DNA from 2 places in the Vibrio sp. JC009 genome. Region 2 is predicted to be linked to the other one. Evidence: riboswitches for the same ligand, from Rfam matches in the RefSeq annotation. Region 2 holds a riboswitch; the other holds the start of a gene.
The links. A riboswitch is a leader RNA that binds a small molecule or an ion and turns the genes downstream of it on or off. The one in region 2 is predicted to bind thiamine pyrophosphate.

Region 1: linked by a shared signal. The riboswitch ahead of thiD (bifunctional hydroxymethylpyrimidine kinase/phosphomethylpyrimidine kinase) and the one ahead of thiB (thiamine ABC transporter substrate binding subunit) in region 2 are both predicted to bind thiamine pyrophosphate.

Annotation. Positions count from the first base shown of each region.
Region 1 covers NZ_CP092107.1:662,380-665,788, forward strand. Annotated here, with positions in the region: gene L3Q72_RS17900 (class I SAM-dependent methyltransferase) at 1-35, opposite strand, end outside; gene thiM (hydroxyethylthiazole kinase) at 52-846, opposite strand; gene thiD (bifunctional hydroxymethylpyrimidine kinase/phosphomethylpyrimidine kinase) at 884-1,711, opposite strand; TPP riboswitch at 1,789-1,886, opposite strand; gene L3Q72_RS17915 (aldose epimerase family protein) at 1,938-2,978, opposite strand; gene L3Q72_RS17920 (D-2-hydroxyacid dehydrogenase) at 2,992-3,409, opposite strand, start outside.
Region 2 covers NZ_CP092106.1:309,267-312,675, forward strand. Annotated here, with positions in the region: gene mpl (UDP-N-acetylmuramate:L-alanyl-gamma-D-glutamyl-meso-diaminopimelate ligase) at 1-772, shown strand, start outside; gene L3Q72_RS01550 (flavin prenyltransferase UbiX) at 881-1,504, shown strand; TPP riboswitch at 1,585-1,682, shown strand; gene thiB (thiamine ABC transporter substrate binding subunit) at 1,730-2,716, shown strand; gene thiP (thiamine/thiamine pyrophosphate ABC transporter permease ThiP) at 2,852-3,409, shown strand, end outside.

The DNA.
Region 1 (3,409 bases), on a different replicon from region 2:
TCATAGGCGGTTGCGTAATCATCAAAATGCGTCATTTGTTCTCTTCCTCACTTATACTGTTTCGGCTTTAAGGCGTTGTTTAATTTGTTTTTCGTCTAACTGATACAGGGCATCAAGCAGCTCAGGCTGAAATGAACCCGGCCCCTTTGCATTGCTTACTGCAATTTCTCCGGCAATGCCCATCACTGCTGTTGCGGCTAATCCGCTTGTGTCACCGATGGCAGCAAAAGCGCCTGTCAGAGCCGTTAAGCTGCAGCCCATTCCGGTGATAAACGGCATCATGGCGTCACCGTTATTTAACTGGTAAGTCGCTTCAGGAGTAACCACGTAGTCTGTTTCACCTGAAATAACAATCCGGCAGTTTTTCTTTGCCAGAATCTTCTTCGCCGCTTCAACCGCGCGCGAACCTGAATCCAGGCTATCCACGCCTTTTGACTGTGCATCCATTCCGGAAAGGGCGATGATCTCTGCGCTGTTGCCCCGGATCGTCAGTGACTCGGCTAACTGCATAAACGCCTGAGCGGTTTCAGTGCGAAGCTGACTGGCACCGCAACCAACCGGATCCAGCACCACCGGCTTGTTTGCTCTGTTGGCCAGCTCAATGGCAAAACACATACGCTCAATCCAGACCTCATCCAGCGTGCCGATATTGATCACCAGCGCACCAGCAATCGCCACCATCTCTTCCATCTCACGGCGCGAGTGCGCCATAATTGGCGAGGCACCAACGGCAAGCAGTGCATTGGCTGTGTTATTCATCACCACATAGTTCGTGATATTGACCACCAGCGGTTTCTGCGCTCGGAGCGTTTCAAGCGCCTGACAAACATGATTTCTGATATCCATTATTCGGACCTTATTCCTTTACTGTTTCTGAAAATATTTAGATCATATAGAAGTGATTGACCGGACCATGCCCCTGCCCCACATTCAGCTCATCGGCGTGCTGCAAAGCTGTGGTGATATAGGTTTTAGCAGAGGATATGGCGTCGGTTAGTGCCTGCCCCTGAGCAAGGTAGGAGGCAATTGCGGAAGAAAGAGTGCAACCAGTACCGTGGGTGTTCCGGGTTTCAATCCGCTTGCCGGAAAAAACCTGCACGGGTTCGCCTTTGCTTAGCAGGTAATCGTCGCTATTGGATGACTCAAATAAGTGCCCGCCTTTTATCAGTGCTGAGCGGGTATCCAGTTGATGTAGCTGATCTAAAAATGAATCCAGCTGTTCTTGCTGAGTTGGCAACTCCTGGTCTATGAGCTTGGCAGCTTCCGGCAGATTGGGCGTTATCAATGTGGCAAGCGGCAACAGCTCTTGTTTCAGGGTTGCTATCGCCTCTTCTTCAATAAGAGGATCACCGCTGGTTGCGACCATAACAGGGTCAAGTACCACATGCTGTGGCTGATACTGTCTTAATTTTTCTGCGATCAAACGAATGATATTGCTGTCCGCCAGCATACCGATTTTTACCGCGCGGATATCCAGATCCTGAAAAACGGCATCCAACTGAGCAGCAACGAAACCGGCAGGAACAGGCATGATATCTGTTACACCCTGAGTATTTTGCGCCGTCAACGCGGTAATTACCGAACAGGCGTAGCTGCCTGTGGCAGAGATAGCTTTGATATCAGCCTGAATACCCGCGCCACCTCCGGAATCTGAACCGGCAATGGTCAGAACTATTGGCTTTGTTGGTTTTACAGATGTGGATTCAGACATTGGGTACTCCTTTTAAAAGCAGGGAATACCATTCGTCTGAGGTCAAACCGGATCTAAAGTGTACAGATCGGAATAAGACTACAGTGAAGTTAGTTCCCTACGTCAGTATTAACTGAATCAGGTTCAACGGGTCCTGCACAATGCAGTCTCAGCTTTCGCTCCCCGACTAATAAGTTTTAGAGTCTACGCTCTGGTATAACTTTTTACAACTCTTTGATTTAAGCTTTTATTGGCTAAAGTCATACACGATAGTGTGGTCATAGCTGGTTGACGGGTCAATCACGGTACACGGGAAATTAGGCTCATTAATCCCGTTAACATAACCTTTAGGCTCCAGGCAAAGGCCTGCATACCTTGGATAATAAGCCTCTCCCTTTCCGTCAATCCCATCCAGATTATGACCGTTATAAAAGTGCAGCGTTTTCTCATTCGAGAAGACGGTTAACACGCGTCCGCCCGCTTCCAGCCTTGCCATTTTCTTAAGATCACCGGTGCAAGTTTCCGGATGTCCGAAGGCATAGGAGTGATTGATTTCCAGCCCTTTTTCTACCCCTTCCCTTAGCAGAGTTTGCCTGCCAAAACAGAACTCAGTTCCTTTAACAGAAATAAGATTTCCACTTGGGATCCGGTCTTCCTTCTGCTCAAGCAGCTTATCGGCAAAGATGGTCAGACTGTGGTCTTTCACTGAGCCGTTTTCATGACCAAAAAGGTTAAAGTAGCTGTGCGCGGTCATGCTGATTGGCGTTGGCCCGTCCGCTGTCGCGCTGTAACTGAGCGTCAGCTTATTGCTGTTGGTTAAGGTGTAAGTCGCCAGAACCTCAACATTATGCTTAAAGCCTTCTTCCCCATCGGCATCCAGCAGCTTTAAGGTTACTGAGACTTCACTGTCGCTCTGAGATGACTCAACCTCTTGCCATACGCGACGGTGGTAACCAAAACGGCCACCATGAACACAGTGTTTTCCCGCATAGGCATTGCCGTTAACCCTGATGGTTTCCCCATCAAGGTTAAACTCAGCCCCTTCTATCCGGTTGGCCACCCGTCCGATCATGGCACCAAAGTAGTGATTGTCTCTGGTATAAGGGCTGAGACTATCAAACCCTAATACCACATCAGCAAGTTCACCCTTATCATCCGGAACATGGAGCTGATTGATGATCCCCCCAAGTTCCAGAACAGATACCGACATCCCGTTTTCATTAGACAATACTATCCTGCTGACACTCTGATTATAAAAAGTGCCAAATGTAAAACGTTCAATTTGCATTTTTTATCCTCTGTCAGACCGTGTTTTGAGGAGCCCCATCGAGGAATGACTGAATGTTACCCGCAACCATATTCATTATCCGCATGCGTGCATCCAGAGTCGCCCAGGCAATATGCGGGGTAATGGTACAGTTTTTTGCTGTCAGCAATGGGTTATCGGCCTGAGGGGGCTCCTGCCATAAGGTATCCAGTGCAGCACCGGCAATTGCACCTGAGTTCAGAGCATCCGCCAGATCTTCTTCAACCACTAATTGGCCACGCGAAGTGTTGATCAGGAAAGCGCCCGGCTTCATCAGCTCAAACTTCTGCGCATTCATAAAGTTGGTAGTTGCAGGCAGTGCCGGACAGTGCAGGGAAACAAAGTCAGCCTGAGACAGCACAGAGTCCAGATCCAGCATAGTATGCTCATACTTAGGAAACGACTGAGCATAC
Region 2 (3,409 bases):
CTTTGATGATCTTGAAGCGATCAAGAAACAGTTCCACCATCTGGTCAGAACGGTTCCGGGGAACGGACGTATCTTTGCGCCTGAATCAGAAACCGCCATTCAGGAAGTTCTGGAAATGGGGTGCTGGAGTGAAAAAGAGTTCTCCGGTGAAGGGCAGGACTGGCAGGCTGAGAAAATCAATAAAGATGGTAGCCGGTTTAAGGTGCTGTTCCAGGGAAGTCATGTTGGTGAAGTAAACTGGGAGCTGGTGGGTGACCACAATGTAAATAACGCGCTGATGGCGATAGCCGCTGCCCGTCATGTGGGCGTTACGCCGGATCTTGCCTGTGAGGCTCTGGCTAAGTTTATCAATACTAAACGCCGTCTGGAGCTTAAGGGAGAAGTCGGTGGTGTTACGGTTTATGATGACTTTGCTCACCACCCGACAGCGATTGAGCTGACGCTTGGCGGCCTTCGCAATAAGGTGGAAGAGAAGAAAATAATCGCGGTTCTTGAGCCACGCTCAGCAACAATGAAAATGGGTGTGCATAAAGAGACTCTGGCGGCATCTTTAGCCCAGGCGGATTCTGTTTACCTTTACCAGCCGGAAAATATCGACTGGTCGGTAGAGGATATTGCTGTTCATTGCGGTCAGCCTGCTTATGTTTCCGATGATATTGATAATCTGGTGGCTCAGATTGTAGCTGAAGCTAAGCCGGGCGATCAGGTTTTGGTGATGAGTAATGGCGGGTTTGGCGGGATTCACGGGAAGCTGCTGGAGGCGTTGAAATGAATGACGGGCGGCAGGCGGCAGGCGGCAGGCCGTATGTAAGTTCTCGTTCCCATGCTCCAGCGTGGGAACGAGGGTGCAGAGGTCGTTTGTTGGCTTTGGGAGGTGTGAGTGAGTAAGGTTCACAAGAAAATCACCCTGGCCTTTACCGGAGCCTCCGGAGCCCCATACGGACTTCGCCTTTTAGAATGCCTGCTAAAAGCGGACTATCAGGTATACCTGTTGGTTTCATCGGCTGCGCGGGTTGTTCTTGCTACGGAAGAAAACCTGAAACTCCCGGCAAACCCGGATGCGATGAAAGAGGCGCTGGTTAAGCATCTGAACTGTGATGCTGAGAAGTTGGTTGTCTGTGGCAAAGAAGACTGGTTTTCTCCGGTGGCTTCCGGAAGTGCTGCGCCAAAACAGATGGTAGTGTGCCCGTGTTCGGCAGGCAGTGTGGCGGCGATTGCTCACGGTATGTCGGATAATCTGATTGAACGCGCTGCCGATGTGGTGATGAAAGAGCGGGGACAGCTCCTTCTGGTGGTGCGCGAAACGCCGTTTTCAACCTTACATCTGGAGAATATGCATAAGCTGTCTCAGATGGGCGTGACTATAATGCCGGCTGCACCGGGTTTTTATCATCAGCCGCAAAGCATTGATGATCTGGTTGATTTTATGGTGGCAAGAATCTTAGATCACCTCGGCATTGATCAGCAGTTGGTGTCACGCTGGGGCTACGATCAAAGAGATTAAAAGAAATATTAGCTCTGATTATATTTCCGCATTACAATCCATAGCTCCTGTAATATTCAATGACTGAAAATTGCAGGAACCATAACTCAACGGGGTGCTGACCAACTTGGCTGGCTGAGAGAATACCCGTAGACCTGAACCAGATAATACTGGCGTAGGAATTGAGCAAGAATCTGTACAGCATTCCTCCTCATCCCTGTGCCGCTCATTTAAGGAGAGCGTCCAGTGAAATACACTATTTCCGCATTAGCACTTGCAACCTCATTTTCGGCTCTGGCAGCAGACAATAAGCTGACAGTTTATACCTATGACTCTTTTTCAGCAGAGTGGGGCCCTGGCCCTAAAATAGAGAAAGCCTTTGAAGAACAGTGCGGTTGCGATCTTGAATTTGTAGCCCTTGATGATGGCGTTTCTATTCTGAACCGTCTTCGTCTGGAAGGTAAATCCAGCAAAGCGGATATCATCCTTGGCCTTGATACCAACCTTATGGCTGAGGCTAAAGCCAGCGGTCTTTTAGCTGAGCACTCTGTGGACACTGCGGCCGTTACTTTGCCTGACGGCTGGTCTGACAGCACTTTTGTTCCCTTTGACTATGGCTACTTTGCTTTCGTCTACAACAAAGAAAAACTGACCAATCCACCAAAAAGCCTGAAAGAACTGGTTGAAGAGCGCGACGACCTGAAGGTGATTTATCAGGATCCGCGTACTTCCACGCCTGGGCAGGGCCTGATGCTCTGGATGAAGTCTGTTTACGGTGATGACGTAGCAAAAGCCTGGCAGCAACTGGATAAGAAAAAAGTAACAGTAACCAAAGGCTGGTGGGAAGCCTACTCCATGTTCCTGAAAGGGGAGTCAGATATGGTGCTTTCCTACACCACCTCCCCGGCTTACCACCTGATTGCTGAAAGTAACTCTGCATATGCCGCAGCAGATTTCGCTGAAGGTCACTATATGCAGGTAGAAGTGGCAGCCAAAGTGAAGGGCTCAAAGAACGAAAAACTGGCGGATAAGTTTATGAGCTTTATCCTGAGCGATGAATTCCAGAACACAATCCCAACCGGCAACTGGATGTACCCGGTAACCGACACCAGTCTTCCGCAAGGCTTTGATACCCTGACTCTGCCTAAAACATCTCTAACCTTTACACCGGAAGAGGTGAAGGAGAACAGGAAAGGGTGGATTAGGGAATGGCAGAGGGCGAGTATAAAATAGAGGGATTAGGGCTATAGGGACGGGCTCCGCCCTTGAGGGTAATAGGGCTATAGGGTACGGTCCCCCATAGCCCCATAGCCCCATAGCCCCATAGCCCCAAATTCTAACCAGTCACCATAGAGTCATAATTTACCTATGCAGAAAACCCCAATATCCGGCCTACTCATAGCCTTTATCATCCTGGCCTTCGTCGTTTCTGCCCTTTCTGCTCTGCTGACCCATTCCCCTTCCCTGGATATTACCCATATCTGGGCGGACCCCTACTACCGGCATGTAACTAAGTTCAGTTTCTATCAGGCTTTTCTTTCTACCCTGATAAGTGTGGTGCTGGCGATACCTGTGGCTCATGCTCTGTTTCGCAGAGAGTTTCGGGGAAAGAAACTGCTGCTTAAACTTTTTGCTTCTACTTTGGTGCTGCCTGTTCTGGTTGGGGTGTTTGGCCTTCTGGCTATTTACGGTAACAGTGGTTTGCTGGCGGAGCTGTTTGTCTGGTTTGATAAGAAACTGCCGTTTTCCATCTATGGTCTGAACGGTATATTGCTGGCTCATGTGTTTTTTAATCTTCCCTACGCCAGCCGTCTGTTTCTGCAGTCGCTGGAGAGTATTCCGCTGGAGCAGCATAAGCTTTGTGCGCACCTTGGAATGAGTCACTGGTATAAATTTAAATGGGTGGAGTGGCCGCGTATCCGCCAG